2 regions of the Mesorhizobium sp. M0077 genome follow, and region 1 is predicted to be linked to the other one. Evidence: riboswitches for the same ligand, from Rfam matches in the RefSeq annotation. Region 1 holds a riboswitch; the other holds the start of a gene.

What was found. A riboswitch is a leader RNA that binds a small molecule or an ion and turns the genes downstream of it on or off. The one in region 1 is predicted to bind S-adenosylmethionine.
Region 2: another riboswitch for S-adenosylmethionine. It lies ahead of NKJ57_RS12180 (O-succinylhomoserine sulfhydrylase); the one in region 1 lies ahead of metX (homoserine O-acetyltransferase MetX).

Annotation. Positions count from the first base shown of each region.
Region 1 is NZ_JAMYUL010000007.1:168,167-175,628, forward strand. Features, by position in the region: gene NKJ57_RS16370 (ABC transporter ATP-binding protein/permease) at 1-1,506, shown strand, start outside; gene NKJ57_RS16375 (DUF1194 domain-containing protein) at 1,571-2,359, shown strand; gene NKJ57_RS16380 (glycosyltransferase family 2 protein) at 2,411-3,346, opposite strand; gene NKJ57_RS16385 (DUF1330 domain-containing protein) at 3,595-3,915, shown strand; gene metW (methionine biosynthesis protein MetW) at 3,923-4,537, opposite strand; gene metX (homoserine O-acetyltransferase MetX) at 4,534-5,703, opposite strand; SAM riboswitch at 5,764-5,841, opposite strand; gene hisC (histidinol-phosphate transaminase) at 5,967-7,076, shown strand; gene NKJ57_RS16405 (prephenate/arogenate dehydrogenase family protein) at 7,081-7,462, shown strand, end outside.
Region 2 is NZ_JAMYUL010000005.1:289-7,750, forward strand. Features, by position in the region: gene NKJ57_RS12170 (ABC transporter substrate-binding protein) at 1-725, opposite strand, end outside; gene NKJ57_RS12175 (2'-deoxycytidine 5'-triphosphate deaminase) at 827-1,921, opposite strand; SAM riboswitch at 2,062-2,139, shown strand; gene NKJ57_RS12180 (O-succinylhomoserine sulfhydrylase) at 2,197-3,387, shown strand; gene NKJ57_RS12185 (ceramide glucosyltransferase) at 3,399-4,550, opposite strand; gene apaG (Co2+/Mg2+ efflux facilitator ApaG/CorD) at 4,773-5,165, shown strand; gene NKJ57_RS12195 (Hsp33 family molecular chaperone) at 5,352-6,383, opposite strand; gene argF (ornithine carbamoyltransferase) at 6,492-7,403, opposite strand; gene NKJ57_RS12205 (aspartate aminotransferase family protein) at 7,422-7,462, opposite strand, start outside.

The sequences.
Region 1 (7,462 bases):
AACCAGATGATCCGGCTGAAGCTGCGCGAGGCGCTGACGCTCGACCTGATCGACCAATGGATGCGGCCGGCGCGGGCCTTCCGGCTCGCCAATGCCGGCGCCATCGGCGTCAATCCCGACCAGCGCATGCAGCAGGATGCCGCGCATCTGTCCGATCTGTCGACGGACCTCGGCGTCGGCCTGCTGCAATCCTTCATCCTGCTGGTGTCGTTCGTCGGCGTGCTTTGGCAACTCTCGTCGGGCTTCGTCTTCCACATCAACGGCTGGTCGCTGGCGATACCGGGCTACATGGTCTGGGCCGCGTTCCTCTATGCCGGCATCGCCTCCTGGCTGAGCTGGCTGGTCGGGCGGCCGCTGATCCGCCTCAACAGCGACCGCTACACCCGCGAGGCCGAGCTGCGTTCCGGGATGGTGCGCGTCAACGAGAATGTCGACGCCATCGCGCTCTATCACGGCGAAGCCGATGCCAAGAGACGGCTCGAAATCGACCTTGGCACGGTGCTGGGCGCGATGCGAAACATCTACAAAGCGCAGATCAACCTTTCCTGGGTGACCGATACCTATGGCTGGATCACCGTGGTGGCGCCGATCCTTGTGGCATCGCCGGTCTATTTTTCAGGCGATATCAGCTTTGGCGGGTTGATGATGGCGGTCGGCGCCTTCAACCAGGTGCACTCGTCGCTGCGCTGGTTCATCAACAATATTGGCGGCATCGCCGACTGGCGCGCCACGCTGATGCGCGTTGCCGACTTCCGCATTGCGCTCGATGAAACCGATGTGTTGCACGACAAGGAAAAGCGCATCGAATTCGGCGATAACGCCAATGGCAGCCTGACCTTCGAGAAGCTCCAAGTGGCCTCGCCGGAGGGCTGCACCAAACTTTCAGACAGCCATGTCGAGATCCATCCCGGTGAGCGCGTCATGATCACCGGCGACCCAGGCGCCGGCAAGACATTGTTCTTCCGCGCCATTGCCGGCCTTTGGCCCTGGGGCAGCGGGCGGATCGGCTTGCCGGCCGGAGAAACGCCGATTTTCGTGCCGCGTGTTCCGTATTTTCCTGCCGGCACGTTACGCGAAGTGCTGCATCCGAATGGCTCGGCGCCGGCTGGCGATGCTGATTTTGGGGCGGTGCTGGCCGAGGTCGGCCTCGAGCGGCTGTCATCCTTGCTCGACCGTTCCGCACGCTGGGAGCGGGAACTCAACGATGACGAACAGCGGTCGCTGGCCTTCGCCAGGCTGGCCTTGCGGCAGCCGAAATGGGTGATCATCGACGAAGCGATGGACGCGTTCGATGGTCCTTCGCTGCGAAGGGTACTGTCCATGCTGGAGAAACGCCTGCCGGAAACCGCGATCCTCAACATCGGGCGCGGACTGCACAATGGTCATTTCTTTCCACGCGCATTGAACATCGTGAAGGATACGGGTGCTGCGCCATTGAAACCCGCCCGAGTCAGGACCGGCGCCATCGACCCGCCGCCGAAAGCGGCCGTGCGGCGAAAGAAGTAGAAGGGGCTTTATTTCGCCGCGATCGCGGCGAAGATTCACGGGTCGAAACATCCGTGGTGCGGCCATGCTCGATGCGCTCAGCCTGCTTGCCTGCCTTGCCTGCACCACGCCCGTGGCTGCCCCGGCCGTTGCCGTGGATGTCGAACTGGTGCTGGCCGTCGACATATCACAGTCGATGGACGAGAGGGAGTTCGCGCTGCAGCGCGCTGGCTATGTCGAGGCGCTCAGGCATCCCGATTTCATCAAGGCCGTGCGCTCGGGAACCACCGGGCGCATCGCGCTTGCCTATTTCGAATGGGCGGGCGTCGTGCGCGAGGATGGCGTCATCGCCTGGCAGGTGATCGACAGCGCAGAGAGCGCCAACGCCTTCGCCGACAGAATAGAAGCGCGGCCGTTCCGCAGCTTTCGCGGCACCTCGATTTCCGGTGCGCTTGCCTTCGGCGCCGGGCTGTTCGAGGGCACGGGGTTCGATGCGCCACGCAGCGTCATCGACATTTCCGGCGACGGTCCCAACAACACCGGGCTGCCCGTCGCCACGACACGCGATGCGGCGGTGGCCAAGGGCATCGTCATCAACGGCCTGCCGATCCTGATCAGCCCGTCGCCGACCTTCAGCCATCTCGACCAGTATTATGACGACTGCGTCACCGGTGGGCCCGGCTCCTTCGTGTTGCCGATCTATGTGGCCTCGGAATTCGCCACCGCCATACGCCGCAAGTTGATCCTGGAGGTGAGCGGCATCGCCGATGCGACCGTGGTCCCGATCGATGCCGCCGCACCCATGGACTGCCTGCAGGGCGAACGCGACCGGCGGCTATATTCCGACCCATATCTGCCGGAACTCGACAAATGAGGTTTGAGGCAGTTCGGAGGGGAAAGCCGCTGCTCGGCTTGTCGGCAAACTTCAGGCCGGCCGTGCACCGTATTTGTCGCGAAATTCGGCATAGAGATCGCGGCGCCAGCGCCGGCCGCCGACATAGCCACGCAACAGCTGCGGCAGCGAATAGCCAAGCGCCTTCGACGACCGGTTGGCCATATAGCCGGAGAACGCCTGCGAAACCCTGCCCTTGAGTGCATCGGCGATGAGCTGCCGGGCGATCATGTAAGGCGGAATGTAGGGGTAGCGGTCGGCGATATAGGGGTGCTTGTCGATCAAGCTCGCATAGGCTTCGACATAGCCGTCCCGGCGACCGGAGATCGAATTCTCCGAGTTGTACTTTTTCCAGTCGATCACTTCGGACAGCTGCGCGCCGCTGCGACGGGCAAAGCGCAGCAACAATTCGCGATCCTGCATGCGCGTGACGTCACTGTCGTAGCCGCCGATGGCCAGCAGCGACTCGCGCCGGGCGGTGATTGCCGACCCGGCAATGAAGATGGTCTGCGCGACAAGGGCCCGCTCCAGCGAGTCGCGGCTCAGCAGCGCCTCGCGGTTGACGCAGTTGGTGCGGCGATTGCCCTTCAGCGACACGAAGGAACTGATCAGCACTTCGAGCGAGGGATTGTTGTCGAACTGCTCCAGCGTCCGCGCCAGGCGATCCGGCAAATAGACGTCGTCGGAATCGAGGAATGTCACCACCGGCGCCTGCGCCCGCTCGATGCCGGCATTGCGGGCGGCATTGGCGCCGCGCCATTTCGAGCCAACATAGATCAGCCGTGGATCGCGGATTTCGGCAAGTGCGGCTGCCGTACCGTCGGTCGAGCCGTCATCGACGACAATGTGTTCGAACCGGGGAAAATTCTGCGCCAGCACGCTCTCCACGGCGCGCACCACCTTGCTGCGGCGATTGTGCGTCGGTGTGATCACCGAGATCAGCGGAGCGAGGTCGGTTGCCTTGGACATGTTGCTTCGATTGTGCCCCGAAATGCCTGGAGGCCGGAGGTTTTGATGGTCGCCGTCCAAGCCTTACCCCGGGATGGCATTCGATTCGACGCTACAAAAAACCAGCGGCAATGTCATCACAAACTGTTGAGCCAGGACGCCGGTAAGCCGGCCGATTACCCCAGACGTAATCGACCGATGGCCATCATGTCTGCAGATTGCGCCAACGAAGCCGGTCGTCGGGCTTCGATCTCACAGGGAGTTCAGCCATGGCCGCCTACGCCGTCGCCCATATGCGTCAAGTCACAATGGGCCCGCAGATTGTCGAGTATCTGCAGAGGATCGACGCCACATTGGAGCCGTTCGGCGGCCGCTTCCTTGTCCACGGCGGCGACATGGACGTGGTCGAAAACGAATGGCCCGGGCATCTGATCGTCATCGAGTTTCCGGACAGGGCGCATGCGTGGGGCTGGTACGATTCATCAGCCTATCGGGAGATTCTGGCCTTGCGCACCGACAACTCCCACGCCGATGTGATCATCGCCGATGGCGTTCAGCACCCGCACAAGGCGACGGACGTGCTGGAATAGGGGCAAACTACCGCTTCAGCAAGAACACCGCTTGCTGGCCGAAGAAATTCCAGAACCACCATGGCATCGACAGGCCGATCTTCTGGCCGTTGCCGTCGAGCGCGGTGGCTTTCTCGACCGAAGCGCCGAGTTCCTCGACCAGATTGACGAAGTCGCGGATGGTGCAGAAATGGATGTTGGGCGTGTCGTACCAGGAATAGGGCAGGTCCGCGGTCACCGGCATCCGGCCATTGACGAACAGCGACAGCCGCACCCGCCAGTGGCCGAAATTGGGGAAGGAGACGATGGCGCGGTTGCCGATTCGCAGCAGCTCGTCGAGCACCAGCTTCGGGTTGCGGGTCGCCTGCAGCGTCTGAGACAGGACGACGAAGTCAAAACCCTTGTCCGGATAGAATTCGAGGTCGGTATCGGCATCGCCCTGGATGACCGAGAGACCGCGCGCCACGCATTCATTGACGCCGCGCTGCGACAGCTCCAGCCCGCGGCCGTCGACCTGCTTGGTCTCCTGCAGGAGTTCGAGCAGCAGGCCGTCGCCGGAGCCGACATCGAGCACCCGCGACTGCGGCGGTATCAGGTTGGCCACGACTTCGAGGTCGACGCGCTGGCTGCCATTGACGCTCATGAGGCGAGCCCCCTTGCGCGGGCCGCCGAGCCGATGAAGCCCTTGATGGCGGCAAACAGTTCGGGTTCATCGAGCAGGAAGGCATCATGGCCGCGGTCGGTGTCGATCTCGACGAAGGAGACGGAGGCGCCGGCGGCGTTGAGCGCATGCACGATCGAGCGGCTCTCCTCGGTCGGGAACAGCCAGTCCGAGGTGAAGGACACCAGGCAGAAGCGGGTCTTGGTCCCGGCAAAGGCATCTGCCAACCGGCCGCCATGGTCGGCGGCGAGGTCGAAATAATCCATCGAACGGGTCATGTAGAGGTAGGAGTTGGCGTCGAAGCGGTCGACGAATGTCATGCCCTGGTGGCGCAGATAGCTTTCGATCTGGAAATCTGCGTCGAAACCGAAGGTCAGTGCTTCGCGGTCCTGCAGATTGCGGCCGAATTTCCGATGCAGGGCGGCTTCCGACAGATAGGTGATGTGGGCGGCCATGCGCGCCACGGCGAGCCCCTTTTCCGGGCGCTTGCCGTGCTCGAAATATTTGCCGCCATGCCAGTCCGGATCGGCCATGACGGCCTGCCGGCCGACCTCGTGGAAGGCGATGTTCTGCGAGGAATGGCGTGCGCCTGTGGCGATCGGCAGGGCCGAGAAGACGCGCTCGGAATAGCACGATGCCCATTCCAGCACCTGCATGCCGCCCATCGAGCCGCCGAGCACGCAAAACAGCTTTTCGATGCCGAAATGGTCGACCAGCATCAATTGCGCCCGCACCATGTCGCGGATGGTGATGATTGGCAGGTCGAGGCCGTAGGGCTTGCCGGTGGCGGGATTGGTCGAGGCCGGACCGGTGGAGCCGAGGCACCCGCCGATGACGTTGGAGCAGATGACGAAGAAGCGGTTGGTGTCGATGATCTTGCCGGGACCGATCAGCACTTCCCACCAGCCGGGCTTGCCGGTCACCGGATTGGTGTTGGCGACATGCTGGTCGCCGGTCAGCGCGTGGCAGACCAGGATGGCGTTGGTGCGGGCATCGTTGAGGGTGCCATAGGTCTGGTAGGCGATCTGGAACGGCGACAAAAGCGTGCCGGCGTCGAGCTTCAGCGGCTTGTCAGGGCCAAAACGCAACACCGGGCTCGACGGGCTGTCGGCCTCGTTGTTGGTTTTTGTAGCGCGGAGCGCGGCCATGTGACTCTCCTTGCCCGCCGTCAGGCAATAAAAAACCGGCAATGCGATCGCAAAGCCGGTTACGTCACGCAAACGGCCCTTTAGCGAGTTGTTTAACGTGGCTGCAAGCCGACCGGCCAAATCACCACGGAACTGTTGCGTTCTTCTAGAACTCGTGCGGCCCGGCGTCAACGGCCAGCTATGCCCGCCTCTCGACATTCGCGGCTACGGCTTGTATTTCCGCTGCGGCCTCCGGACGGAGGCATTCTGGATGGATTTGCGACATGGACAAGACAGCGGGCAAGGCACGGCCGACGCCCCGCGCGGGCATCATGGACATCGACGCCTATGTACCGGGCAAGAGCACGGCACCTGCCGGCGTCGCCAAGGTCCATAAATTGTCGTCGAACGAGAACCCGCTCGGCCCGTCGCCGAAGGCGATCGAGGCCGCGCGCGAAGTGGCCAGCAAGCTTGATGTCTATCCCGACGGCACCGCCCGCCGGCTGCGCGAGGCGATCGCCGAGGTGCACGGCCTCAACCCGGCAAACATCATCTGCTCCAACGGTTCCGACGAGATACTTGGCCTGCTGGCGCAGACCTATCTTGCGCCAGGCGATGAGGCGATTTTTACCGAACATGCCTTCATGGTCTACAAGATCTACATTCAGTCGGCGGGGGCCAAGCCGGTTGCTGTGAAGGAAACCGAGGAGCGCGCCGACGTCGACGCGATCCTGGCCGCGGTGACGCCGCGGACCAAAATCATCTTCCTCGCCAATCCCAACAACCCGACCGGCACCTATCTGCCGTTCCAGGAGGTCCGCCGCCTGCATGCCGCGCTCCCAGGCAACGTGCTTCTGGTGCTGGACGCGGCCTATGCCGAGTATGTCAGGCGCAATGACTATGAGGCAGGTATCGAGCTGGCGGGCAGCGCGCAGAATGTGGTCATGACCCGCACCTTCTCCAAGCTCGGCCTTGGCGGCGCGCGCATCGGCTGGATGTATGGCCCACTGCACATCGTCGATGCCATCAACCGCATCCGCGGCCCTTTCAACGTCAACGCAACAGCGATCGAGGCCGGCATTGCCGCCATCCGCGACCGCGCCCATGTCGAGCGCAGTTCGTTGCACAACGAGACCTGGCTCACCTGGCTGAATGAAGAACTGACGAAGCTTGGGCTGCGCGTGACGCCCAGCGTCGGCAATTTCGTCCTCATCCACTTTCCCGACGACAAGAAGCATTCGGCTGAGGCGGCGGACGATTACCTCACCCAGCGCGGCTATATATTGCGGCGCGTTACCGGCTATGGCTTTCCCAATGCGCTGCGCATGAGCGTCGGCACCGAAGAAGCAAATCGCGGCGTCATCGATGCCCTCACGACATTCCTGAAAAGCTGAAACAATGACAGCACCGATGTTTGAAAAGATCGCGCTGGTCGGCATCGGCCTGATCGGCTCGTCGCTGGCCCGCATCATCCGCCGCGAGGGCCTGGCCCGCCATGTCGCCATCGCGACGCGCAGCCCGGCCACGCTGGCGCGGGCGAAGGAGCTCGGTCTTGGCGAGAGCTACACCACCGACGCCAGGGAAGCAGTCCGCGACGCCGACCTGATCATCGTCTCGGTGCCAGTGGGGTCGTCGGGCGAGGTGGCGCAAGAGATCGCAGCGGCGCTGAAAAAGGGCGCCATCCTCACCGATGTCGGTTCGACCAAGGCCTCGGTCATTGCGCAAATGCAGCCCTATGTACCGGACGGCGTGCACTTTATTCCGGGGCACCCGCTGGCAG
Region 2 (7,462 bases), on a different contig from region 1:
GTGCCGTCGGCGACGATGGCGTCTATCGCCGCGTTGAGCTTGTCGCGAAGTGCCGTGTCCTCCAGGCGGACAGCGATGCCGGCTTGCGTCTCGGTGCCCTTGACGTCACCGACAAGCTTGCAGCAGCCGTCGCTCGCCTTCTTCAGCCAGTCCATCAGCACGAATTTGTCGGAGATGACGGCGTCGAGACGGCCGTTCTGCAAGTCGGTGATCGCCTCTTCCTGGGTGGGGTAGAGTTTCGCCTCGGCGCCGGCCTTGCCATAGGCGTCCTGCGCATAGTCGGCCTGAGTGGTCGAGGCCTGCGCGCCCACCGTCTTGCCGGCAAGGGCTGCCGGTTCGGTGGAAGTGAGGTCGCTGTCCTTCGGCGCCACCAGCGCCAGCGGCGTCGTGTAGTATTTGTTGGTGAAGGCGACCTGTTTCTTGCGCTCCTCGGTGATGCTCATCGAGGCGATGATGGCGTCGAACTTTTTCGCCTGCAGCGCCGGGATGATGCCGTCCCAGTCCTGGGTGACGATCTCGCACTCGACCTTCATCTGCGCACACAGCGCATTGGCAATGTCGATGTCGAAGCCCTCGATCTTGCCGTCCGCGGTGATGGTGTTGAAGGGCGGATAGGCGCCCTCGGTGCCGATCTTCAATTTCTCCTGCGCCTCAGCCAGCGAGCCGGCCGATATCACCAGCATGGCAGCGCTCGCTGCCGATATGATCCATCTTGAAATCTGCATTTCGGTTCCCCTTGCGCGCCGTTCTCTTGCCGGCCACCGAAAGGCAGCCAAGCATGGTGAGGCAGCGCAGGCAAGTATTTTGCCTGACGGTGATCGAAGGTTCAGCCGGCGGGGCGGAAATGCTTGGAGAGCTTGAGGCCTTGCGCCTGGTAATTCGAGCCGAGATCGGTGCCGTAAAGCGCCTGCGGCCGCTTCAGCATGTGTTCGTAGACCAGCCGGCCGACGATCTGGCCGTGGTCGAGGATGAACGGCACTTCGTGGCTGCGCACTTCGAGCACCGCCCGGCTGCCGGTGCCGCCTGAGGCCGAATGGCCGAAGCCCGGATCGAAGAAGCCGGCATAGTGAACACGGAATTCGCCAACCAGCGGATCGAAGGGCGTCATCTCGGCGGCGTAGAGCGGCGGCACGTGCACGGCTTCGCGGCTGACCAGGATGTAGAACTCGTCCGGGTCGAGCACCAGTTCGCCGGCGCCGCTCTTATAGAGCGGCTCCCAGAAATCGACGGCATCCTGGACGGCGCGCTTGTCGACATCGACCAAGCCGGTGTGATGCTTGCCGCGATAGCCGACCAGGCCGTTCTGGTCGCCGTCAAGATCGATCGACAGCGCAATGCCGCCGCCGGAAATGTTGGGCGGCTCGGTCGCCACCAGCATCTCGGCGCGGTGCAATTCGTTCAGTTCTGCCTCCGACAACAGCGCGTTGCCGGTGCGAAAGCGGATCTGCGACAGCCTCGATCCGGCGCGTACGACGATCGGGAAGGTGCGCGGACTGACTTCGAGATAAAGCGGCCCGTGATAGCCGGGGGCGATCTTGTCGAACTCATGGCCGCGATCGGTCATCACCCGGGTGAAGATGTCGAGCCGGCCGGTCGAGCTCTTCGGGTTGGCCGAGGCCGACACGTTTGCGGGCAGCGCCAGGCTTTCGAGCAGCGGCACGATGTAGACGCAGCCGGTTTCCAGCACCGCGCCCTCGGCGAGACTGAACTCATGCAATTTCAGCCGGTGAAGCTTGTCGGCCACCAGATGATCGGGACCCGGCAGGAAGGAGGCGCGCACGCGAAAAGCCTTGTCGCCGAGCCTGAGATCGAGGCTCGCCGGCTGCACCTGGTCGACATCGAGCGCGCGCGGCGACTTCAGCGCGCCGGACTGAAACAGCGCGGAAATGTCCTGATCGGGAAGAATGCCTGTCTGCCGCAAAAGGCTGGCTCCGCTCCAAGGTCGGTCTCTTTGTGGCAGGTTCTTGCCGCAAAACCGCTGGATATTATTGCGGAACCTGCCTGGTACAAACCTCTTAATGAAGCCGGCAATTGACGCAAGCGCAGGTGAGGTCTAAAGGGTCGTTATCCCGTGGTGATTTGGCCGGTCGGCTTGCAGCCACGTTAAACAAGTCGCTAAAGGACCGTCGGGCCGCAAGGCCATATGGACCGGTTGCGACTTTCGCGGCCGGTTTTTTTGTGTCTGGAACAAAAGCGATGAGCACCAAGAAGCGTAACTGGAAACCTCAGACCGCACTCGTGCACGGGGGAACGCTGCGTTCCCAGTTCGGCGAGACGTCCGAAGCGATGTACCTCACCCAAGGCTATGTCTACGAGACGGCGCAGGCTGCCGAGGCCCGTTTCAAGGGCGAGGAGCCGGGCTTCATCTATTCGCGCTATGCCAACCCTACCGTCGACATGTTCGAAAAGCGCATGTGCGCGCTGGAGGGTGCCGAAGATGCGCGCGCCACGGCGTCCGGCATGGCGGCGGTGACGGCAGCGCTCCTGTGCAGCGCCAAGGCCGGCGACCATATCGTTGCGGCGCGCGCGCTGTTCGGCTCCTGCCGCTGGGTGGTGGAGACGCTGGCGCCGAAATACGGCATCGAGGCAACGCTGGTCGACGGCACCGACATCGCCAACTGGGAAAAGGCGGTGCGGCCGAACACGAAACTGTTCTTCCTGGAAAGCCCGACCAATCCGACGCTGGAAGTGGTCGACATCGCAGCGGTGGCGGCGCTCGCCACCTCGATCGGCGCCAGGCTGATCGTCGACAATGTCTTTGCCACGCCCTTGCAGCAGAAGCCCTTGCAGCTCGGCGCCCATATCGTCGTCTACTCCGCGACCAAGCACATTGACGGCCAGGGACGCTGTCTCGGCGGCATCATCCTGTCGGACAAGAAATGGATCGACGAGAATTTGCACGACTATTTCCGCCACACCGGCCCGAGCCTGTCGCCGTTCAACGCCTGGACGCTGCTCAAGGGCCTGGAGACGCTGCCGGTTCGGGTGCGCCAGCAGACGGAAAGCGCGGCCAAGATCGCGGATTTCCTGGCAGGACGGCCGGAAATCGCCCGCGTCATCTATCCCGGCCGCGCCGACCACCCGCAGGCCGACATCGTCAAGAAGCAGATGACAGGCGGATCGACGCTGATCTGCCTCGACGTCAAGGGCGGCAAGCAGGCGGCCTTCGCCTTGCAGAACGCGCTCGACATCGTGCTGATCTCCAACAATCTCGGCGACGCCAAGAGCCTGATCACCCATCCGGCGACCACCACGCACAAGAACCTCAGCGACGAAGCTCGCGCCGAGCTCGGCATCGGGCCGGGAACGCTCAGGCTGTCGGTCGGCCTTGAGGACACGGACGATCTGCTGGAGGACGTTGCGCAGGCGCTGAAGGCAGCCGGGTAGGCCGCGAGGCGTCACGCTCCCGACGAAGCCTCTTCCAGCTCGGCTGCCTTGGTGCCGATGATCATGGTGTTGCCGCGCCAGTCGACGGCGCCGCTCAGCCAGCCGCGCGCCCAGATGGCGGGAAGCATCATGTCGCGGACCATCATCGCCGGGACCATGCGCAGCGACAGGTGCCAGCCCTTGGCCGCGGCCAGCGCGCATTCGGGAATGTAGGCCGCCGCCAGCACGGCCAACACCGTGGCCGGCAGGCTGACGCCGGCACTTGCTGCCGCCACCAGCGCCAACGCCAACGGCACGGCGACGCCGGTCAGGATCTCGGGTGCGAAAAACAGCGGGAAGGTGACGCGGCGCAACCGCGCCCAGCGCGCCTGACGCGACCAGATGTCGGCAAGTCGGCGCTGCCCCAGTGGTTGCTCGAAAGGCGAGGCAACGAGATTGACGCGCAGGCCCAGTCCGTTGACCAGCTTGGTCGCAGCAGCATCCTCGGCGATCTCGGCGGCCAGCGCGCGGATACCGCCATTGGTATCGAGCATCGGCTTGTTCCACAGCATGCTCTTGCCCTGGGCAAAGCCGAGGCCAAGCGCCTCGCCGGCATATTGCCAGCGCGCCTGCAGCGTGTTGAGGAACGCGCATTCGACCTCGGCCCAGAAGCCATCCGGCCGAGAGCCGATCGGCGTCGAGCAGATAAGCCCGGTATTGGTCCGCCAGGCCGCCATCATGTGCTGGACGTAATCCCTAGGCATCAGCACGTTGGAATCCGCGAGAATAACCCAATGAAAGTGCGCCGCTTCCCAGCCCTTGACGCAGTTGTTGAGCTTCGGGTTGCTGCTGACGCGGTCGTCGCCGATCAGCAGCCTAGCCGGTACCTTGGGAAACAGGACGATCGCCCTGTTTATCAGTTTGACGACGGGATCGTCGGCGTGAGCGACGCAGAAGATCAGTTCGTAGCGCGGCCAGTCGAGCGAGAAAGCTCGCTGCAGCGTCTCTTGTGTGAACGGCTCCACGCCGCGCGACGGCACGACGATCGAGACCGGCGGCTGCTCGTTGGACGGCGGAGGGATGAGACGGCGCGCTTTCAGCTTCGACGATGCAAGCAGGATGCTGGCGAGATTGGAAAGAAGCAAAGCGGAGGAAGCGAAGGCGGCTGTGAGAGCTGGTTCCATCGAGATCTGGTCACTCCGGAAAGGCCGCTCACGGCTGCTTTGTCAGTCGACAGATGGGCCTTGAGTCGCCGGCAAGGTTTGCGCACACCAACATTGTCATATGTCACTTAAATGACATTGTTTGTCGGCACCTGCGCTTTGAGGCTGGCAGGACATGCCGCTCTGCGCGTATCAAACCGCATGGCGCGACAAATGTTCCCTGCTGCGCAACCGGAGCAGCCCATGTATCGCGCCGTCACGCGCAACATCGAAGTGCAGGTCAGACCGTTCTACCTGGAGGACCGCTCGGACCCGGCGGAGAACCGTTATGTCTGGGGCTACCAGGTCACGATCGACAACCAGTCGGACGATTTCGTGCAGCTTATGTCGCGTTACTGGCACATCACCGACGGCAGCGGCCGGGTCGAGGAAGTGCGCGGCGCCGGCGTGGTCGGCGACCAGCCTGAGCTCAATCCCGGCGACAGCTATCAATACACGTCAGGCTGCCCGCTCTCGACGCCGTCCGGCTTCATGGTCGGCCACTACACCATGCGCAACAAAAAGGGCGAGACGTTCGACGTCGCTATTCCCGCGTTTTCGCTGGATCTGCCGGGGACCCGACGGACGGTGAATTAGGGGTTTTCTCCCCGTCACTATACGGGGAGAAATGCCCGGCAGGGCAATGAGGGGCAGCGCCAGACTCATGAGGTTATCTTCCACGCACATGACCTAGGCTATGCGCGGCCATTCACCAAAGTTCGCGCTGCCCCTCATCCGCCCTTCGGGCACCTTCTCCCCGTGAACGGGGAGAAGGAAAAGACTTCACTGAGCTGCGAATTCCGCCGGGTCGAAGTCGTACTGCTTCGAGCAGAACTCGCAGGCGACGTGGATGCCGCCATCTTCGGTGCTGTCCTTGATTTCCTGCGCGGAAAACCCCTCGAGGATGCCGCGTATCTTGTCCCTTGAGCAGGAACATTGGTCGGCAACCGGCACGCCGCCGAAGACGCGCACGCCATGTTCGTGGAACAGCCTGTAGAGCAGCCGCTCGGCGCCGATGGTCGGGTCGATCAGCTCGGTCGGCTCGATGGTGCCGAGCAGCGCCACCAGCTCGCGCCAAGAATTGTCGGCCGGCTCGTTCATCACGTCGCGCGGATCGCCGTCGCCCCCCGAAATGTCGGGCACGCGCATGCGCTCGGGCGACTGCGGCAGGAACTGCGCCAGGATACCGCCGGCGCGCCACTGCTCGCGCGCACCGCCGGGGCCGGGCGTCAGCAGCTTGGCCACCGACAGCCTGAGGTCGGTCGGGATCTGCTCCGACTGGCGGAAATAGGTGCGCGCGGCGTCTTCCAGCGTCTCGCCGTCGAGCTGGACGATGCCCTGATAGCGCTGCGTGTGCGCGCCCTGGTCGATGGTCAGCGCCAAAACGCCGCTGCCCAGCAGCGTCTGCTGCGAGGTCTGGCCTGCGGCCACCAGGGCCTCCAGCCGGTCGGCGTCGAAACGCGCATAGGCGCGCAATGCCGAAGGCGTGGAGAAATCCGCGACCAGCATGTCGACCGGGCCGTCGGTGCGGGTCTGCAGGATGAACTTGCCTTCGAATTTGAGCGAGGTGCCGAGCAGCACCGTCAGCACACAGGCTTCCGCGAGCAGGCGGGCGACCGGCTCGGGATAGTCGTGACGGTTGAGGATGGCGTCGAGCATCGGCCCGAGTTGCACGGTGCGGCCGCGCACGTCGAGCGGGCCGACCTCGAAGGGTACGACATGATCGTCGCCGGCATAGCCGAACTCGCCGAGTTTGGGGTGATGTTCAGTCACTTGATGCGTTTCCAACATGACAAAGCTCCAGGGCGCGGCCATGCGGCCCGGAGGGGTGCATGCGTCCAAACGCGCTTGATTTGCGTGATGGGGCGCAAATAGGCATCGCGCCGCCCCGGATCAAGCGCTTGGAGATCAAGCGCCTGGAGATCAAGCGCCCAGACACCAGGCCAAAACCGCCTTCTGGGCGTGGAGCCGGTTCTCGGCTTCGTCGAAGACCACCGAATGCGGACCGTCGATGACCTCGTCGGTGACTTCCTCGCCGCGATGCGCCGGCAGGCAGTGCATGAACAGGGCGTCGGGCTTGGCCCTCGCCATCAGCGCCGCATTGACCTGATAGGGCGAGAAGACATTATGGCCGCGGGCGCGGTGTTCCTGGCCCATCGACACCCAGCAGTCGGTGACGATGCAGTCGGCCTGGTCGACGGCCTCTTCGGGCGAGCGGGTGAAGTGCAGCTTGCCGCCATTGGTCTTCGACCAGTCGATGTGCTTCTGCGCCGGCTCGCTGCCTTCCGGCACTGCGACGTTCAGGTTGAAGCGGAACCGCGCCGAGGCCTCGAGCAGCGAATGCAGCACGTTGTTGCCGTCGCCGGTCCAGGCGATGGTCTTGCCGGCAACCGGACCGCGATGCTCCTCGAAGGTCATGATGTCGGCCATCAGCTGACAGGGATGGGTGTCGTCGGTCAGCCCGTTGATGACCGGAATCGTGGCATTCTCGGTCAGCTCGAGCAGCCGCTCATGCGACGTGGTGCGGATCATGATGGCGTCCACATAGCGCGACAGCACCTTGGCGGTGTCGGCAATGGTCTCGGAGCGGCCGAGCTGCATTTCGGTGCCGGTCAGCATGATGGTCTCGCCGCCGAGCTGTCGCATGCCGACGTCGAAGGACACGCGCGTGCGCGTCGACGGCTTGTCGAAGATCATGGCCAGCACCTTGCCTTCGAGCGGTTTGGTCCGTTCGCCGGCCTTGAGGCGCGCCTTGCGCACCACCGCATCGTCCAGCATCAGGCGCAGATCGCCTTCGGAAACGGCGGAAAGATCGGTGAAATGGCGAAGGCTCATCGGGAATGGTTCTCGGGATTACTTCGCGGCGGCCGCGGCGATGGCGTCGGTCAGGCCCT